Regions from separate parts of the Streptomyces sp. NPDC031111 genome, predicted to be linked through region 2. Evidence: riboswitches for the same ligand, from Rfam matches in the RefSeq annotation. Region 2 holds a riboswitch; the other holds the start of a gene.
The links. Region 2 has a riboswitch for S-adenosylmethionine ahead of ACZ470_RS23865 (aminotransferase class V-fold PLP-dependent enzyme). Riboswitches for the same ligand answer to the same signal wherever they lie in the genome.

Region 1 (9,800 bases), on a different contig from region 2:
CAGCGCGGTCGCCGCCGCGGCCAGGCGCTTGCTCCGGTCGGCGCGTTCCTCCGGGCCCAGCGTCAGGGCCTCGTGCAGGGCGCGGGCGGTGTCCACGGTGTCGTACGGGTTGACCGTGAGCGCGTCCTCGCCCAGCTCCTCGTGGGCGCCCGCCTCCCGCGACAGCACCAGCGCGCAGCCCGCGTCGGAGACGACGGGGACCTCCTTGGCGACCAGGTTCATGCCGTCGCGGATCGGGTTGACGAGCGCCACGTCCGCCAGCCGGTACGCGGCGAGCGAGCGCGCGAAGTCGTCCTTCACGTGCAGGACGACCGGCCGCCAGCCCGGCGTCCCGTACCGCTCGTTGATCTCCTCCGCGACCCGCTGCACCTCGGCGGTGTAGTCGCGGTACACGGCGAGATCCTGCCGGGAGGGGTAGGCGAAGGCGACGTGCACGACGCGCTCGCGCCACTCGGGGTGGTCGTCCAGGAGCTGCCGGTACGCCAGCAGGCCCCGCACGATGTTCTTCGACAGCTCGGTCCGGTCGACCCGGACGATCGTCCTGCGGGCGCCGCCGTCGGGGGCCGCGCCGATCTCCTCGCGCAGCGCGGCCATCCGCTCCTCGACGTCCGCCTCGTGGGACCGGGCGCGCAGGAAGTCCGCGTCGGCGCCCAGCCCGTGCACCCCCACCCGGGTGTCGCCCAGTCCGCCGGCGAACCGCTCGCAGCACGCGGTGAACGCGTCCGCCCAGCGGTGGGTGAGGAAGCCGAGCCGGTCGGCGCCGAGCATCCCGCGCAGCACCTGCCCGGCGATGTCGTCGGGCAGCATCCGGAAGTACTCCGGCGGCGCCCACGGCGTGTGCGAGAAGTGGCCGATGCGCAGGTCGGGGCGGAGCTCCCGGAGCATCCCGGGGACCAGCGTCAGGTGGTAGTCCTGCACCAGCACCGCGGCACCCGGCGCCGCCTCCTCGGCCAGCGCCTCGGCGAACGCGCGGTTGTAGGTCTCGTAGGACGCCCACTGGCGGCGGAACTCCGCGTCGAAGACCGGCTCCAGCGGCGTCTGGTACAGCATGTGGTGCACGAACCACAGCACCGAGTTGGCGATCCCGTTGTACGCGTCCGCGTGCACGTCCGCCGGGATGTCCAGCATCCGCACGCCGTCCTCGCCGGCGCCGCGCCGTACGGCCTCGCGGTCACCGTCGGACAGCGCGGAGCACACCCAGAGCGCCCCCGCCTCCGGTCCGATCGCCGACAGCCCGGACACCAGCCCGCCGCCGCCCCGTTTGGCGCGCAGCGAACCGTCGTCCGCCGCCGTGTACGAAACGGGCCCGCGATTCGACGCGACCAGCACCTGAGCACCCTGAGCAGCCTGCGTGACAGCCATACGCCTCAACCTAGCCCGGCCCCGGAGGGCTCAAACGCACGGTTCGGCCGTATACGGGTGAGGTCACGCCACCCGCCGCGCCTGGTACTCCGCGATCTCCGTCATCGGCGGCCGTTCCTCCGTGTCGACGGAGTACGTACGCGGTTCGAAGTTGTCGCCCGCGCGTTCGAACTGGGTCAGGGAGGGCCTGATCAGATGGCCGCGGGCCAGACGGAGCTGGGCGGTGCGGTAGATGGCGGCGGCCATGCGGCCGAGGGCCTGGCCGTCCTGGTGGCGGTGCCTGCGCACGCCGACGTCGACCTGGGCGAGGGCGTCCAGGCCGACCAGGTGCAGGGCGTCGACGAGCATGCCGAGCTCGACGCCGTAACCGACCGGGAAGGGGAGCTGCTCGAGGAGGGAGCGGCGGGCCGCGTACTCGCCGCCGAGCGGCTGGACGAAGCCGGCCAGCTGGGGCCAGTGCATGTTCAGCAGAGGTCGGGCCATCAGCTCCGTGACCCGGCCGCCCTGACCGGCCGCCGAGCCCAGGGGCCGGTCGTACATGGCCTTGACCAGCTGGACGTCCGGTTCGGTGAGCAGCGGGCCGACGATGCCGGAGACGAAGTCGGACGAGAACTCCCGCAGGTCAGCATCGACGAAGCACACGATGTCCCCGGACGTGACCAGCAGCGAGCGCCACAGCACCTCGCCCTTGCCGGGCACCGCCGGGAGCCGCGGCAGGATCGTGTCCCGGTGCACCACGGTCGCGCCCGCCGCGGCGGCCGCCTCGGCCGTACGGTCGGTCGAGCCCGAGTCGACCACCACCACCTCGTCGACCAGCGGCACCTGGACCACCAGGTCGTGCCGGATGACCGACACGATGTCGCCGACCGTCGCCTCCTCGTTGAGCGCGGGCAGCACCACGCTCACCGTCTGTCCCGTGGCGCGCTTCGCCGCCAGGATCCGGTGGAGCGGTCGGTCGGCCGCGGACCAGGAGCGGTCGATCAGCCAGCGCTCGACTTCTTCCAGCACGGTGCCCGGCTCCTCACTGGCCTGTGATCCATCTCGCGGTACGGACGACTATCTCAACCATGCAGGCCGTCGGTTACAGTCTTGAACAACGCCGATGACCATCGCATGCCGGGGTCACCGCGCGGACAACTGAACACCGCTCATCCAGAGGGGCAGAGGGATACGGCCCGATGAAGCCCCGGCAACCCTCCAGTCGGTTCTTGTCACACGGACGTGGCGAGGCTCCCGGCTAGGGAAGGTGCCAAATCCGTCTCACGGCGAGATGCGTCGTGAGGAAGATGAGGAGAAAGGGCCTCGCCTCCATGGCTGTGCAGACTGTTGCAAGCACCACCGATTCCGCAGTGGACCTCGGCCCCGCCGCGGCACTCTCCTGCCGCGAATGCGGTCACCGCGTCCCCCTCGGCCCCGTCTTCGCCTGCGAGGAGTGTTTCGGCCCGCTGGAGATCGCCTACGACTTCTCGGCCTACGACACCGAGGAGCTCCGCAAGCGGATCGAGGCGGGACCCGCGAACATCTGGCGCTACGCCCCCCTGCTGCCCGTCCCGGCGGACGTGGCCGGCAAGCCGAACCTCAACCCCGGCTGGACCAAGCTCGTCCAGGCCGACAACCTCGCCCGTGAGCTCGGCGTCGACGCCGGCAAGCTGTTCGTCAAGGACGACTCCGGCAACCCGACGCACTCCTTCAAGGACCGCGTCGTCGCCCAGGCCATCGAGGCCGCCCGCGCGTTCGGCTTCACCACCCTGTCCTGCTCCTCCACCGGCAACCTCGCCGGCGCGGTCGGTGCCGCCGCCGCGCGGGCCGGCTTCCGCTCCTGCGTGTTCATCCCGCACGACCTGGAGCAGGGCAAGGTCGTCATGGCCGCCGTCTACGGCGGTGAACTCGTCGGCATCGAGGGCAACTACGACGACGTGAACCGCTTCTGCTCCGAGCTGATCGGCGACCCGGCCGGCGAGGGCTGGGGCTTCGTCAACGTCAACCTGCGGCCGTACTACGCCGAGGGGTCGAAGACCCTCGCGTACGAGATCTGCGAGCAGCTGGGATGGCGGCTGCCCGACCAGATCGTCGTCCCGATCGCGTCCGGCTCGCAGCTCACGAAGATCGACAAGGGGCTCCAGGAGCTGATCAAGCTCGGCCTGGTCGAGGACAAGCCGTACAAGATATTCGGCGCGCAGGCGGAGGGCTGCTCGCCGGTGTCCACGGCGTACAAGGCCGGTCACGACGTCGTACGCCCGCAGAAGCCGAACACGATCGCCAAGTCGCTGGCGATCGGCAACCCGGCGGACGGGCCGTACGTCCTGGACATCGCGCGTCGCACGGGCGGTGCGGTGGAGGACGTGAACGACGAGCAGGTCGTCGAGGCGATCGGGCTGCTGGCGCGCACGGAGGGGATCTTCGCGGAGACCGCGGGGGGTGTCACGGTGGGCGTGACGAAGAAGCTGCTGGAGAGCGGGGCGCTCGATCCGTCTTTGACCACCGTTGTGCTCAACACGGGGGATGGTCTGAAGACGCTGGACGCCGTGGCCGGCACGGGGTTGACCGCGACGATTCGTCCCAACCTTGAGTCGTTCCGTGAAGCTGGGCTTGTCTGAGTGTCGTTCGGCTGCGGGCCGGTGGGGGCTGGTCGCGCAGTTCCCCGCGCCCCTGAGGGTGTTGTCCTGACCGGAGGTTTTGTTGTGAGCGTTACTGTTCGGATTCCTACCATTCTGCGTACCTACACCGGTGGGCAGGCCGAGGTGAGTGCCGAGGGGGCGACCCTTGGGGAGGTCATCTCGGATCTGGAGAAGAACCACACCGGGATCGCCGCCCGGGTTCTGGACGATCAGGGCAAGTTGCGTCGGTTCGTGAACGTCTACGTCAATGACGACGACGTGCGGTTCGAGCAGGGGCTCGAGACGGCCACCCCGGACGGGGCCGGCGTCTCCATCATTCCGGCGGTTGCCGGCGGCTGATCATTACCTTCGGTAATGACGGTTACCGAGCGTTTGGGACATTGCCCCCTCCGTGAGAGAAGCGGAGGGGGCAATTCCATGGGATTGAGCGCGGTAGAGTTGGGGAACGCGCTCCCGATCCACTGATCGGAAACACTAATTCCTGCCGCACGCCCGACTGGATGTAGCCAAAGTGTGGGCGCCTTTCGCGGCTTTTGTGACCTTTGTGTGGCCCGACTTGCCCTGAATTCATAGGAATTCTCGCCACATTCCGGACCGGTGTCGTCCAGATTTCTCGTCCGATTGACCTGTTGCAGACGGCAGTTGGACAGATACATTCAGCCGCGGTCGACGCGTTCCGGCGCACGCCCCCAACCGTTGGGGGGTGAGGTCTGACCCGGATCCGCGAAGTGTGGATCTGTGCAAGGGCCAGTAATAGGGGAGTTAGGCATGGCTCAGGGCACCGTCAAGTGGTTCAACGCGGAGAAGGGGTACGGCTTCATCGCGGTCGACGGTGGTGCGGATGTTTTCGTCCACTACAGCGCGATCCAGATGGACGGCTACCGCACCCTTGAAGAGGGCCAGCGGGTCGAGTTCGAGATCTCGCAGGGCCAGAAGGGCCCGCAGGCCGACATGGTTCGCGTCACCGCCTGAACGCGCTACCAGCCGCAAGCATCTTCTGCTGACGAAGGGCCCGCACCTCCCGGGGTGCGGGCCCTTCGCCGTGCCCGCGCGGGCGCACGGCGGGTGTTCGCGTGCGGCGGAGCGCGCCCCCGGACTACCCGGAGGCGCTTGCACTCGCATGGGTCGAGTGCTAATCATTGGCGTTAGCACTCTGAAGGTGAGAGTGACAACGTAAGGACCGGGTCGGTGAGGCCCGCGGGTCGTGTGGGGCAAGGAACCACGGGGCCGGCGAGCCGTCCGTCGCGGGCGCGGGCGCGGTCCGAAGGAATCACCCCCAGTCCTGGAGGGACCACTTCACATGGCCAAGATCATCGCGTTCGACGAGGAGGCGCGGCGCGGCCTCGAGCGCGGCATGAACCAGCTCGCGGACGCCGTCAAGGTGACGCTCGGCCCCAAGGGCCGCAACGTCGTCCTCGAGAAGAAGTGGGGCGCCCCCACGATCACCAACGATGGTGTGTCCATCGCCAAGGAGATCGAGCTCGAGGACCCGTACGAGAAGATCGGCGCCGAGCTGGTCAAGGAAGTCGCCAAGAAGACGGACGACGTCGCCGGTGACGGTACGACCACCGCGACCGTCCTCGCCCAGGCCCTGGTCAAGGAAGGCCTGCGCAACGTCGCCGCCGGTGCCAACCCGATGGCTCTGAAGCGCGGTATCGAGAAGGCCGTCGAGGCCGTCTCCGGTGCCCTGCTGGAGCAGGCGAAGGATGTCGAGACCAAGGAGCAGATCGCCTCCACGGCCTCCATCTCCGCCGCCGACACCCAGATCGGTGAGCTCATCGCCGAGGCCATGGACAAGGTCGGCAAGGAAGGCGTCATCACCGTCGAGGAGTCCCAGACCTTCGGTCTGGAGCTGGAGCTCACCGAGGGTATGCGCTTCGACAAGGGCTACATCTCGGCGTACTTCGCGACCGACATGGAGCGTATGGAGGCCGTCCTCGACGACCCGTACATCCTGATCGCGAACTCCAAGATCTCCAACGTCAAGGACCTGCTCCCGCTCCTGGAGAAGGTCATGCAGTCGGGCAAGCCGCTGCTGATCATCGCCGAGGACGTCGAGGGCGAGGCCCTGTCGACCCTGGTCGTCAACAAGATCCGCGGCACCTTCAAGTCCGTCGCCGTCAAGGCCCCGGGCTTCGGCGACCGCCGCAAGGCCATGCTCGGCGACATCGCCATCCTCACGGGCGGCGAGGTCATCTCCGAGGAGGTCGGCCTCAAGCTGGAGAACGCGACGCTCGACCTGCTGGGCAAGGCCCGCAAGGTCGTCATCACCAAGGACGAGACCACCATCGTCGACGGTGCCGGCTCGGCCGACCAGGTCCAGGGCCGCGTGAACCAGATCCGCGCCGAGATCGAGAACAGCGACTCGGACTACGACCGCGAGAAGCTCCAGGAGCGCCTGGCGAAGCTCGCCGGCGGCGTCGCGGTCATCAAGGCCGGTGCCGCCACCGAGGTGGAGCTCAAGGAGCGCAAGCACCGCATCGAGGACGCCGTGCGCAACGCCAAGGCGGCCGTCGAGGAGGGCATCGTCGCCGGTGGTGGCGTGGCCCTGCTCCAGGCCTCCCAGGTGTTCGAGAAGCTGGAGCTCGAGGGTGACGAGGCGACCGGCGCCCAGGCCGTGAAGCTCGCGCTCGAGGCCCCGCTGAAGCAGATCGCCGTCAACGCCGGCCTCGAGGGCGGCGTCGTGGTGGAGAAGGTGCGCAACCTGACCCCGGGTCACGGTCTGAACGCCGCGACCGGCGAGTACGTCGACCTGGTCAAGGAAGGCATCATCGACCCGGCGAAGGTGACCCGTTCCGCCCTGCAGAACGCCGCCTCCATCGCCGCGCTGTTCCTCACCACCGAGGCCGTCATCGCCGACAAGCCGGAGAAGGCCGCCGCGCCCGCCGGTGGCGGCATGCCGGGCGGTGACATGGACTTCTGAGCCTGACTCCTCAGGTTCGGACCCGGTCCGTCGGTACCGAGGGCGGCACTCCCTGCACGACAGGGGGTGCCGCCCTCGGGCGTTTCCGGCGGCGGACCGGGAGATCGTGGCGTACCGGTGGAATGCCTCGCTCTGCTTGCCGGTTGGGTTTGATGGTGCATTTAATGCATGCACACATACTGACCGGTATTCCATGAGTTCCATGAAGAGGAGCCCCCGTGACCGTCACCACCACGGACGCCACCGCCCGCGCCGGCGGGCTGCTGTCCCGGCCGGCCGTCATCAACGGTCTGACCGTTCCCAACCGCATCGTCATGGCGCCGATGACCCGGATGTTCTCGCCGGGCGGTGTCCCCGGCGCGGACGTCGTGTCGTACTACTCGCGCCGGGCCGCCGCCGGGGTCGGACTGATCGTGACCGAGGGGACGTACGTCGGCCACGAGTCCGCCGGGATGAGCGACCGGGTGCCCCGGTTCCACGGTGAGGAGCAGCTGGCGGGCTGGGCGAAGGTCGCCGAGGCGGTGCACGCGGCGGGCGGCACGATCGTGCCGCAGCTCTGGCACATCGGCATGGTCCGCGAGCAGGGGCAGGCGCCGTACCCGGAGGCGCCGGCGGTCGGTCCGTCCGGTGTGCGCACGGACCTCACCGAGGGCACCGGCAAGGCGATGACCGCGGCCGACATCGACGCCGTCGTCGCCGCGTTCGCCCAGGCCGCCGCCGACGCCGAGCGCATCGGCTTCGACGGCGTGGAGCTGCACGGCGCCCACGGCTACCTCATCGACCAGTTCCTCTGGTCCGGCACCAACCGCCGTACCGACGCCTACGGCGGCGACCCGGTGGCGCGTGCCCGGTTCGCGGCGGAGATCGTCGCCGCGGTCCGCGAGCGGGTCTCACCGGAGTTCCCCGTGATCTTCCGCTACTCGCAGTGGAAGCAGGACGCGTACGACGCGCGGCTCGCCGAGACCCCTCAGGAGCTGGAGGCCATCCTCGCCCCGCTCGCCGCGGCCGGCGTCGACGCCTTCCACGCCTCCACGCGCCGCTACTGGCTCCCCGAGTTCGACGGCTCGGACCTCAACCTGGCCGGCTGGACGAAGAAGCTGACCGGCAGGCCCGCCATCACGGTCGGCTCGGTCGGCCTGGACGGCGAGTTCCTCAAGGCCTTCCAGGGGGAGGGTGCCGCGCTGGGCAGCCTGGACGAGCTGCTCGACCGGATGGAGCGGGACGAGTTCGACTTCGTCGCCGTGGGCCGTGCGCTGCTCCAGGACCCGGAGTGGGCGGCCAAGGTGCTCGCGGGGCGCTTCGACGAGCTGGGGCCCTACGACGCGGCGTCCCTCCAGACGCTGAGCTGACCGCGGGGCCCGCGCGATGACCGGCCGGGGCTACATGTTGCCCAAGGGCTCGATGTCGACCCGCACCGGAGTGCCCCACACCCGCAGCACCTCGTAGTCGGTGAACTCGTGCACGATCCGGTACGCCATGGCGGGCCGGGGCCCGCGCCGCTGCGCCGCGATGAACAGCTCGGCCTCGCGCCGGTCCCGGCGCGGGGTCCCGCACAGCTGCCACGACTGGCCGTTCCACAGTTCCGGCAGCCAGCGCTGCTGTGGCTCCGGCCGGTCACCGCGCACCCCGTAGCGGGACGGGGCGGGCTCGGCGGGCCGGTGCTGCGGGGCGGGGCCGTTGAACTCGGCGCGGCGGGCGGCGCGGCGCCGGGTCTCGCAGAGCAGGCACAGGTCCGGGGCGCTCTCGTCCACCGGACCTGTGGGGTGCTCGGCGCAGCGCGTGCTGGGCGCGGCCGTGGTGACGCTCTCCTCCAGCAGGTCCAGGGCGCGCCGCAGATCGTCCTTCACCTCGTGCAGCCGGGCGTCCGGGGTGTCGGGGGACAGCGCCTCGCCGTGCTCACCGAGCACACGCAGGGCGCGGCCCAGGGCGGTGAGCTGCGCGTGGTTCATGGGTTCGTCTCCGTGTCGGGTGCCCTCCAGTATCCGCCCCGTCCTCAGCCCCCGTCGCCCGCCTTCGCCAGCGCCGCGCGCAGATGGCCGCCGGACTCCGTGAGGAGACGGGCGGCCGTCGGGGCGTCCACATCGGCCAGGACGACCAGGATCGCGTGCTTGACCTCGCCGTCCGTCGCGGTCAGGGCGTGTTCGACGACGTCGTCCTCCGCCCCGGTCACCTGGGCGACGATACGGCGGGAGCGGGCGCGCAGCTTCTCGTTGGACGCGCGGACGTCGACCATCAGGTTCCCGTACGTCTTGCCCAGGCGGATCATCGTGATCGTCGACAGCATGTTGAGGACGAGCTTCTGCGCCGTACCGGCCTTTAGGCGGGTGGAGCCGGTGACGAACTCGGGTCCCACGACGACCTCGATGCCGTGCTCGGCCGCCGCCGCCAGCGCGCTGCCCCGGTTGCAGGCCAGGCCCACGGTGAGGGCACCGCGTGCGCGGGCGTACTCGACGGCACCGACGGCGTAGGGGGTGCGGCCGGAGGCGGAGACACCGACCACCGTGTCGTCGGCGGTCAGCGCCAGCGCGGCCAGGTCGGACTCGGCCAGCTCCCGGGAATCCTCGGCGCCCTCGACCGAGGTGACCATGGCGTCCGGCCCGCCCGCGATCAGGCCGACGACCCGCCCGGGGTCGGTGTTGAAGGTCGGCGGGCACTCGGAGGCGTCCAGCACGCCCAGCCGGCCGGCGGTGCCCGCGCCCGCGTAGAGCAGCCGGCCGCCCCGGGCCATCCGGGCGGCGATGGCGTCGATCGCGGCGGCGATCGCCGGCACCTGCTCGCCCACGGCCCTGGCCACGGTGGCGTCCTCACCGTTCATCAGCCGAGCGATGTCGAGCGTCGGCAACCGATCGACCTCCGCAAGCTCAGGACGGAACGCCTCAGTGGTGAGCGTCTCCAGT
Region 2 (9,800 bases):
CCGTCGATCTGACGGCCCGTGAATTCGTGCTCCTGGAGCTGTTCCTGAGGCATCCCGGGCAGGTACTCTCCCGCGAGCAGATCCTGTCCCATGTGTGGGGCTACGACTTCGACCCGGGCTCCAACATCGTGGACGTCTACGTGCGGGCGCTGCGCAAGAAGCTCGGCGCCGACAGGGTGGAGACGGTCCGGGGGATGGGCTACCGCCTTCCCGCGTGACGGCTCCCGCGGCCGGGTGAAGTTCCCTTCATCTTCGGCTCATCGACGGCTCACCGCCCGGGTGAATCGTCGGTGACGTGACATTGAATCCCCGTTTGACCGTGGCCCTGTGCGTGGCCCTGTCGCTGTGCGCGCTGCTCGCGGTCCCCGGCAACTTCCCCGGCCTCGGCGGGGACGCGCGCCTCACCCTCGCCGTGTTCGCGCTGGCGACCTGCGCCTGGGTCGGAACGCCCGTCGACGACACGTACATCGCGCTGGGCGCCGGACTCGCGCTGACGGTGACCGGGGTGATCAGCAGCGACACCCTGTTCGGCACTCTCGGCGACTCCACGGTGTGGCTGCTGATCTGCGCGTTCGTGCTGGCGGCCGCGGTGGGCAGGACCGGGCTCGCGGGGCGGGCCGCCGCCTTCCTGGTGGGCGGGGCCCGTACGGTACGGCAGTTGACGCACCTGACGACGGCCGCGCTGGTCGTCACGGCGTTCGCGGTGCCCGCCACCTCCGGCCGGGCGGCGCTCGCCCTGCCGGTGTTCCTCGCCCTCGCCAAGGCACTCGCCGACCGGAAACGACTGGTCGTGATGCTGGCGCTGCTGTTCCCGACCGTGATCCTTCTGTCGGCGGTGGCGACCCTGATCGGCGCGGGCGCGCATCTGATCACCGTGTCGGTGCTGTGGGAGGCCACCGGGGAGCGGGTCGGCTTCACCGAATGGCTGCTGCTCGGGCTGCCGCTGGCCGTGGCCTCCTCCCATCTCGCCGCCGAGGCCGTCCTGTTGACCACCACCCGGCGCGCGGACCGCAAGGGTCCCGTGCGCATCACGGCCGAGGAGATCCAGCGGCACAGCGACCGCCCGGTCACCGGCCCCTGGAACCAGGCCGAGAAGCGCTGCGCGCTGCTGCTGGCCACGGTGGTCGCCCTGTGGTGCAGCGAGCCGCTGCACCGGGTCTCCCCCGCGATGGTCGCGTTGATCGGCGCGGTCGTCGCCAGCTCGCCGGCGCTCGGCACCGTGCGGCTGAAGGACGCGCTGAAGACGGTGCCCTGGTCACTGCTGCTGTTCATGGCGGCGACGATGGCGATGGGCGTGGCCCTCGCGGAGTCCGGTGCGGCGAAGTGGCTGGTCGGCGGGCTGCCGGCGGGGGTCACCCCGGTGATGTTCCTCGCGGTCGTGATCGCCGTCAGTACGGCGGCCCATCTGATCCTTCAGTCCCGCTCGGCCCGTTCGTCCGTGCTGGTCCCGCTGGTGGTCGCGGCGGCCGTGGGCGCCGGGGTGAACCCGGTCGCCGCGGCGCTCGCCTCCACGGCCGCCGCCGGCTTCTGCCACACGCTCCCGGCCTCCGCGAAGCCGGTCACGCTCTTCGCGGAGATACCCGGCACCCCCACCTACACCCCCCGTGACCTGCTGCGGCTGTCCGCCGTGCTGGCCCCGCTCACCGCCGCCCTGGTCCTGCTGTTCGCCGTCGCGGTGTGGCCGCTGCTCGGCGTCCCCGTGACCCGCTAAGGAGTTCCCTCATGCTGAACCGTGTCGTCGTAGCCCCCAGCGGCTTCAAGGAGTCACTGTCCGCCCAGGCCGCCGCCGACGCCATCGCGGCGGGTGTCCGCCGGGTCCTGCCGGATGCCGAGATCGACCGGATCCCGCTGGTCGACGGCGGTGAGGGCACCGCCTCGGCGCTGGCCGAGGCGACCGGTGGCCGGCTGGTCGCGCTGGCCGCCACCGGCCCGGTCGGCGAGCCCGTCGGCACCCACTTCGCGCTGCTCGGCTCCCGGGACACGGCGGTGGTGGAGATGGCGGCGGTCGCGGGCCTCTCCCTCGTCCCCCGCACCCGGCGCGACCCGGGCGCCACCACCACGTACGGCGTCGGTGAACTGATCCGGGCCGCGCTCGACCAGGGCGTCCGGCGCGTCCTGGTGGGCTGCGGCGACTCGGGCACCTCCGACGGCGGCGCGGGCGCCCTCCAGGCGCTCGGCGCCCGGCTGCTGGACGCGGACGGGCTGGAACTCCCGCCGGGCGGCCGCGAGTTGATCCGGCTGGCGCGCATCGACCCGACCGGTCTCGATCCCCGGCTCGACACCGTGGAGCTCCTCGTCGCCTGCAACCCCTACAACGTGCTGTGCGGGGAGCGGGGCGTGGCCCGGGTGTTCGGCCCGCAGAAGGGGGCGACCCCGCGGCAGGTCGAGGAGTTGTCGGCGGGACTGGAGAACTGGGCGCGGGTCCTGACCCGCGATCTCGCCGTCACCGGCACGGATCTGCGCCTCGGGCGCGGCACGGGCGCCTCCGGGGGGCTCGGCGCCGGGCTCGCCGCCGTGGGCGGGGCGCTCCTGCCCCGCTTCCCCGTGCTGCTGGACCACCTCGGCCTGGACGCGCGGCTGGCCCGCGCGGATCTCGTCGTCACCGCGGAGGGGGCGCTGGACCACCAGACGCCGCGCGGGAAGGTGCCGGCGGAGGTGGCGCGCCGAGCGAAGCTGTCCGGGCGGCCGGTGCTGGCGTTGGCGGGGACGCTGGGGGAAGGGGCGGGGGAGGTGCCGGGGGTGGATGCCTTCCATGGCATCCTGCCTGCGCCGATGGCTCTCGCGGAGGCGCTGGTTCGAGGCGCGGAGCTCCTCACCGACGCGACGGAACGCGCGCTGCGCATGATCGTTTTGGGCACCCGTCTGCCACCGGTGCCCGCCAGGAACTAGATTTCGCCCCCGCCGCCCCTTCCCATTCCCGTCCCCCGGGGGCGCTGCCCCCGGACCCCCGCTCCTCAAACGCCGGAGGGGCTGAATTTCAGCCCGTCCGGCGTTTGAGGACGAGGCCCGAAGGGCCGAAAGGGGGTCTGGGGGCGCAGCCCCAGGGACGGGAATGGGAAGGGGCGGCCGGGGCGACAAACGTCAGTCGCGGCGAGCGCCGTCCCGTACCAGCTCACGTACCGCCCGTACGAACCGCTCCACGTGCTCGTCGGGCGTGCCCGCGCCGAAGCTGACCCGGACCGCGTTGGCCGCCCCGGGCGCACCGCACTCACCGCCCGTGCCGAGCAGCCTGCGCACCAGCGGGTGCGCGCAGAACAGCCCGTCCCGTACCCCGATCCCGTACTCGGCGGACAGCGCCGCGGCGAAGTGGGAGCTGTTCCAGCCCTCGACGACGAAGGAGAGCACACCGACCCGCGGGGCGTCGTCCCCGAACAGGGACAGGAAGCGGACCTCGGGCACGTCCGCGAGCCCTTCGCGCACCACGCGGATCAGGTGCTCCTCGCGGGCGAGCAGCGACTCGAACCCGGCCTCGGTGAGCGCCTTGCAGGCCGACGCGATGGCGTGGGCGCCGATGACGTTGGGCGAGCCGGCCTCGTGACGGGCGGCACCGTCCTGCCACTCCACGTCCACTCCCCCGTCCGTGCGCCGGGTGACCGCACGGCTGGCGCCGCCGCCGGCGAGGTACGGCTCGGCCTGCCCGAGCCAGTCGGCGCGGCCGGCCAGCACGCCGGAGCCGAAGGGGGCGTACAGCTTGTGCCCGGAGAAGGCGACCCAGTCGACGTCGAGGTCCCGCACGCTCACCGGGTGGTGCGGGGCGAGCTGGGCGGCGTCCAGCACGATCCGGGCGCCGTGGGCCTGCGCGGCGGCGGCCAGTTCCCGTACGGGCCACAGCTCGCCGGTGACGTTGGAGGCGCCGGTGACGCACACCAGGGCGGGGCCGTGGGGGGTGCGGTCGGCGAGGGCGCGCTCCAGGTTCTCCACGGCCTGCCGGGGGCTGCTCGGGGCGTCGAGGTAGGTGACGCGCGCCTCGCGCCAGGGCAGCAGCGAGGCGTGGTGCTCGGTCTCGAAGACGAACACCTCGCAGCCTTCGGGGAGCGCGGCGGCGAGCAGGTTGAGGGAGTCGGTGGTGGACCGGGTGAAGACCACCTGGTCACCGGTGCGGCAGTCGAGGAACTCGGCGACGGTCCGGCGGGCGTTCTCGAACAGGTCGGTGGAGAGCTGGGAGAGGTATCCGGCACCCCGGTGGACACTGCCGTAGTAGGGCGCGTACGCGGCCACGTCGTCCCAGACCCGCTGGAGGGCGGGGGCGCTGGCCGCGTAGTCGAGGGCGGCGTAGGTGACCTCGCCACCGGTGACGAGCGGGACGGTGACGTCCCGGCCCAGAACCGGCAGCGGGGCAGGGACGGACGGGTCGGCGGAGACGGCGGCGACAGCTGAGACGGTGGCTACGGACATGACGGAACTCCCGGTGAGGCAGGCGGAATTCCCGCGCGAGCGCACATCGCTCAAGCGCGGAAAGAAGAAGGAAGGGGGTATGCGGAGGTGGGGCTCAGCAGGCCCTAGCGCATTCGCTTGCTCACGGAAGGCTCCTCGACGACCAGGACCCCTGGTGTGCGAGGGGTCCGCGCTTGCCGTGAGCCTTGCTGCTCACGGCCTGGTCTTCACCCGGGGCACCCCGCCACGGACGGAGGGTTGCCGGACAGCCGGCCGGGGCCTGATGGCTGTCACTCATGACCTGAGAAGGAACGTACGTGAGGTGATCGATGTCCCGCAACCCGTGTCCGGATCGCGGGACATCACATCGTCGGGTCGCTACGCGTTGGTGACGGCCACCCAGCGGTCCAGGACGCGCTTGGCGGCACCCGAGTCGATCGCCTCGGCCGCCTTCGCCATCCCGGCGCGGATCCGCTCGGTGAGGGGGCCCGAGCCCGGCTCCAGGGCGACCAGCGCCGCCGCCGAGTTCAGCAGCACCGCGTCCCGTACGGGGCCCTGCTCGCCGTCCAGCAGCCGGCGGGCGACCTCGGCGTTGTAGGAGGCGTCGGCGCCGCGCAGGGCCTCAACGGGCACCAGGTCGATGCCGACGTCACGCGGGTCGAAGGTCTCCTCGTCGACCTTGCCGTCGCGGACCACCCACACCCGGGAGGTGGCGGTGGTCGTCAGCTCGTCCAGGCCGTCGTCGCCGCGGAACACCAGCGTGGAGTTGCCGCGTTCGGCGAAGACGCCCGCCATGATCGGTGCCATACGGGGGTCGGCGACTCCCACCGCCTGCGCCTTGACCCGCGCCGGGTTGGCCAGCGGACCGAGGAAGTTGAACACCGTGCGGATGCCCAGCTGGCCCCGCGCGGCGGCCACATGGCGCAGCGCCGGGTGGAACTTCACCGCGAAGCAGAAGGTGATCCCGGCCTCCTCGGCGACCTCGGCCACCCGCTTCGGTGTCAGCTCCAGATTGACGCCGAGCTTCTCCAGGACATCGGAGGCGCCGGACGCGGAGGACGCTGCCCGGTTGCCGTGCTTGACGACCTTCGCGCCGGTGCCGGCCACCACGATCGAGGACATCGTGGAGATGTTCACCGTCTTGGCGCCGTCCCCGCCGGTACCGACGATGTCGACCGTGGCGCCCGGAACCTCGATCACGTTGGCGTGGTCGTACAGCGCCCGTACGCAGCCGGTGATCTCCTCGACGGTCTCGCCCTTGGCCCGCAGGGACACCGCGAACCCGGCGATCTGCGCGTCGGTCGCCTCGCCCCGCATGATCAGGTCCATCGCCCAGGCGGTGTCGTCGGCGGACAGGTCCCGGCCGTCCAGCAGTCCGTTCAGCAGGGCGGGCCAGGAGCGGCCCGCCGCGGTGTCGCCTCCAGCGGGGGTCACAGCGCTCATAGCCGCTCCTGATGGTCGTAGAAGGGTCGTGGGGAGCCCGGAAAGGTCCCGGGCACCACCCTATCCAGCTCCGGGGACGGCGAAGGGCCCCCGTCCGCAGAACGGACGGGGGCCCTTCGCCGTCGTGTGGCGACTGAGGCGGATGATCAGTGGTGGCCGTGGCCGCTCGTGATCTCCTTGTACTCCTCGACGGTCGGCTTCGGGATCTGGGATTCCTCGCCGTAGTAGCCCTTGCTCAGCTTGGCGCGCAGCTTCTCCGTCGCCTTCACCTTGCGGCGGACGCCGTTCTCGTCGACCGTCGGGCCGATCTCGACCGGCTTGTACTGCTCGTGCGCGGTGAGGGTGTGCAGCTGCTCCTGGCTGAGCGGCTCGTGGACCTCGATGAACTCACCGTGCGGCAGGCGCTTGATGATGCCCGACTCACGGCCGTGCAGCACCTTGTCCTTGTCGCGGCGCTGGAGGCCGAGGCAGATCCGCTTGGTGACGATGAACGCCAGGACCGGCGCCACGAAGAACGCGATCCGCACGAACCAGGTGATGGCGTTGATCGACAGGTGGAAGTGCGTGGCCCACAGGTCGTTGCCACCACCGACGAGGAGCACGAAGTACCACGTGATCCAGGCGACGCCGAAGGCGGTGCGCGTCGGGGCGTTGCGCGGGCGGTCCAGGATGTGGTGCTCGCGCTTGTCGCCGGTGACCCAGGACTCGATGAACGGGTACACCGCGATCGACACCAGGACCAGCGGGAAGATGATCAGCGGGACGAACACGCCCAGGACGAGCGTGTGACCCCAGAAGTTGATCTCCCAGCCCGGCATCACACGGATCAGGCCCTCGGAGAAGCCCATGTACCAGTCGGGCTGGGCGCCGGTGGAGACCATGTCCGGCCGGTACGGGCCCAGGGCCCAGATCGGGTTGATCGTGGCGATCGCCGAGATGGCCGCGAGCACACCGAAGACCAGGAAGAAGAAGCCTCCGGCCTTGGCCATGTACACCGGCAGCAGCGGCATGCCGACGACGTTCTTGTTGGTCTTGCCGGGACCCGCGAACTGCGTGTGCTTGTGGTAGAAGACCAGGATCAGGTGCGCCACCACGAGGCCGAGCATGATGCCCGGCAGCAGCAGGACGTGGATCGAGAAGAACCTGGCCACGAAGTCGTCGCCGGGGAACTCGCCGCCGAACAGGAAGAACGAGATGTACGTGCCCACGATCGGCACGGACAGGATCGCGCCCTCCATGAAGCGGATACCGGTGCCGGAGAGCAGGTCGTCCGGGAGCGAGTAACCGGTGAAGCCGGTGAACATGCCCAGGACGAACAGCAGGAAGCCGAACAGCCAGTTGATCTCACGCGGCTTGCGGAACGCGCCGGTGAAGAACACGCGCATCATGTGCACGAACATGCCGGCCAGGAAGACCAGCGCGGCCCAGTGGTGGATCTGCCGGATGAGCAGACCACCGCGGACGTCGAAGCTGATGTCCAGCGTCGACTTGTAGGCCTCACTCATCAGCTGGCCCTGGAGCGGGACGTAGCTGCCGTGGTACTCCACCTCGTTCATCGACGGGTGGAAGAACAGCGTCAGGTACACACCCGTGAGGATGATGATGAGGAAGCTGTAGAGGCAGACCTCACCCAGCATGAACGACCAGTGGTCGGGGAAGATCTTCCGCATGTTGGCCTTGGCCAGGGAGTAGATCCCCAGCCGGCCGTCCGCCCAGTCGGCGACGCGTTCGCCGGCCGGTGCCTTCCCGCGCGAGCGGGACTCGGGGGTCGTTGTCGTACTCATCCGCGCTCCCAGAAGGCAGGACCGACGGGCTCGTCGAAGTCGCCGAGCGCTTCGAGGTAGCCCTCGTCGTTCACGCCGATGCGCAACTGCGGCAGGGCGTGACCGGCGGGACCGAAGATGACCTTGGCCCCGTCGGAAAGGTCGAAGGTGGACTGGTGGCAGGGGCACAGGGCGTGGTGCGTCTGCTGCTCGTACAGGGAGATCGGGCAACCGACGTGGGTGCAGATCTTCGAGTACGCCAGGATGCCCTCGTGCGACCACTCGAGCGAGCGCTTGTCCTTGATGTCGTCCGGCTGGATACGGACCAGCATCAGGGCGGCCTTGGCGATCTCCGTCTGGAAACCGTGGTCGTGCTCCTCCAGGCCCTCGGGCTTGGCGAAGGTCAGCGAGCCCACGATGAGGTCGGACGGCCGCAGCGGCTCGTTGGTGTTCATGTTGACGAGCAGCTTGCCCTTGGACCACAGCGTGTGGCGCAGCTTGGTCCCGGGCAGCGGCCCGAGGTCGCGCAGCAGCACCACGCCGGAGAGCGGGAACAGGGCGAGCGCGCCGAACATCGTGTTGCGGATCAGCTTGCGCCGGCCGAGCACCGACTCCTTGGCGCCCTGGCGGAAGTCGTCCATGACCTTCGCCCGGACCTCCGGGGAGGCCTCGATCGGGTGACGCTCGTCGGCGATCTCGTTGTCCGACATCAGCGTGCGGGCCCAGTGGACCGCGCCGGCGCCGATGGCGAACAGGGCGACACCGAGGGTCATGCCCAGCGCGAAGTTCAGCGCGCTGATGTGACCGATCGGGAAGATGTAGACCGACTGGTCGACCGGGATCGTCACGTACGCGGCGATGAAGCCGACGGTGGCCAGCATCGACAGCACGAACAGCAGGGCGACCGTGCGCTCGGACCGCTTGGCGGCCCGCTCGTCGATGTCCTGGATCCGGTGCTCGTGGGGCGGCAGGCCCGGGTCGGCGAACGGGTTCTTCTCGTCCGCCGGCTTCACGGCGCCGAGGGCGGTGTCCTGCGCTGCGGGCAGGTTCTCTTCGGGAATGTCTTGGCTACTCATGACTTCTTGGCCTTTGCGGTCCGAGCGGCGACCCAGACGGCGACCGCGATCAGCGCGCCCAGTCCGAAGACCCACGCGAACAGACCCTCCGAGACCGGGCCGAGGCCGCCCAGCTCGAGGCCGCCGGGGCTCTCGGTCTCTTCGCCGTTGACCGCGTGCAGGTACGCGATGATGTCCTTCTTGTTCTGCTCCGACAGCGTGCTGTCGGGGAAGGAGGGCATGTTCTGCGGGCCGGTGAGCATGGCCTCGTAGATGTGCTTGGGGGCGACGTCCTCAAGGGTCGGGGCGTACTTGCCGTGCGTGAGCGCACCGCCCTTGCCGGTGAAGTTGTGGCACTGGGCGCAGTTGTTGCGGAACAGTTCACCGCCCTTGGCGATGTCGGCGCCCTCGGGGCCGTACTGCTCCGCGGTGGGGACGGCCGGGCCGGCGCCCAGGGAGGCGATGTACGCCGCCAGCTGGTCGATCTCGGCCTGGGTGTAGACGGCCTTCTTGCGGGGGACCTGCGCGCCCTGCGAGGTGGCGGCCGGCATACGGCCGGTGCTCACCTGGAAGTCCACGGCCGCGGCGCCCACGCCCACCAGGCTCGGGCCGTCGGACGTGCCCTGACCGCCGGTGCCGTGGCAGCTGGCGCAGCCCACCGAGTAGAGCTTCTTGCCCTCCTCGATGGTGAGGGACTGGGCGGTTTCGTCGGCCTGCGCCTTGTCCGCGGGTGCGAACACGGCGTACAGCCCCCCGGTGCATGCCAGCGCGAGGAGTAGGACGACGAGCGCCGCCAGCGGATGGCGTCGTCGTGCGGAGAGCTTTTTCACGGATTACCCCGGTGTCAGGATCTTCTGCGTCGATGCTTCTGGTTGGTGCGCTCGGAGGAGCGCGCGCGGATGTGGGCCCGGCTGCTACTTGATCATGTAGATCGTGGCGAAGAGGCCGATCCAGACGACATCGACGAAGTGCCAGTAGTAGGACACGACGATGGCCGCGGTCGCCTGCTCGTGGGTGAACCTCCGGGCCGCGTAGGTCCGGCCCAGGACCAGCAGGAAGGCGATGAGACCGCCCGTCACGTGCAGGCCGTGGAAGCCGGTGGTCAGGTAGAACACCGAGCCGTACGGGTCGGAGGAGAGGGACAGGCCCTCGTGCTTGACCAGCT

Region 1: linked by a shared signal. The riboswitch ahead of thrC (threonine synthase) and the one ahead of ACZ470_RS23865 (aminotransferase class V-fold PLP-dependent enzyme) in region 2 are both predicted to bind S-adenosylmethionine.

What each region holds. Positions count from the first base shown of each region.
Region 1 covers NZ_JBVIGS010000009.1:144,611-154,410, forward strand. The annotation lists gene ACZ470_RS20165 (alpha,alpha-trehalose-phosphate synthase (UDP-forming)) at 1-1,362, opposite strand, end outside; gene ACZ470_RS20170 (glucosyl-3-phosphoglycerate synthase) at 1,426-2,370, opposite strand; SAM riboswitch class I at 2,508-2,655, shown strand; gene thrC (threonine synthase) at 2,673-3,959, shown strand; gene ACZ470_RS20180 (ubiquitin-like small modifier protein 1) at 4,044-4,319, shown strand; gene ACZ470_RS20185 (cold-shock protein) at 4,749-4,952, shown strand; gene groL (chaperonin GroEL) at 5,281-6,903, shown strand; gene ACZ470_RS20195 (NADH:flavin oxidoreductase) at 7,122-8,252, shown strand; gene ACZ470_RS20200 (hypothetical protein) at 8,283-8,852, opposite strand; gene murQ (N-acetylmuramic acid 6-phosphate etherase) at 8,897-9,800, opposite strand, start outside.
Region 2 covers NZ_JBVIGS010000011.1:275,304-285,103, forward strand. The annotation lists gene ACZ470_RS23850 (response regulator transcription factor) at 1-218, shown strand, start outside; gene ACZ470_RS23855 (SLC13 family permease) at 296-1,711, shown strand; gene ACZ470_RS23860 (glycerate kinase) at 1,723-2,889, shown strand; gene ACZ470_RS23865 (aminotransferase class V-fold PLP-dependent enzyme) at 3,082-4,395, opposite strand; SAM riboswitch class IV at 4,560-4,676, opposite strand; gene trpD (anthranilate phosphoribosyltransferase) at 4,753-5,817, opposite strand; gene qcrB (cytochrome bc1 complex cytochrome b subunit) at 5,964-7,601, opposite strand; gene qcrA (cytochrome bc1 complex Rieske iron-sulfur subunit) at 7,598-8,656, opposite strand; gene qcrC (cytochrome bc1 complex diheme cytochrome c subunit) at 8,653-9,465, opposite strand; gene ctaE (aa3-type cytochrome oxidase subunit III) at 9,550-9,800, opposite strand, start outside.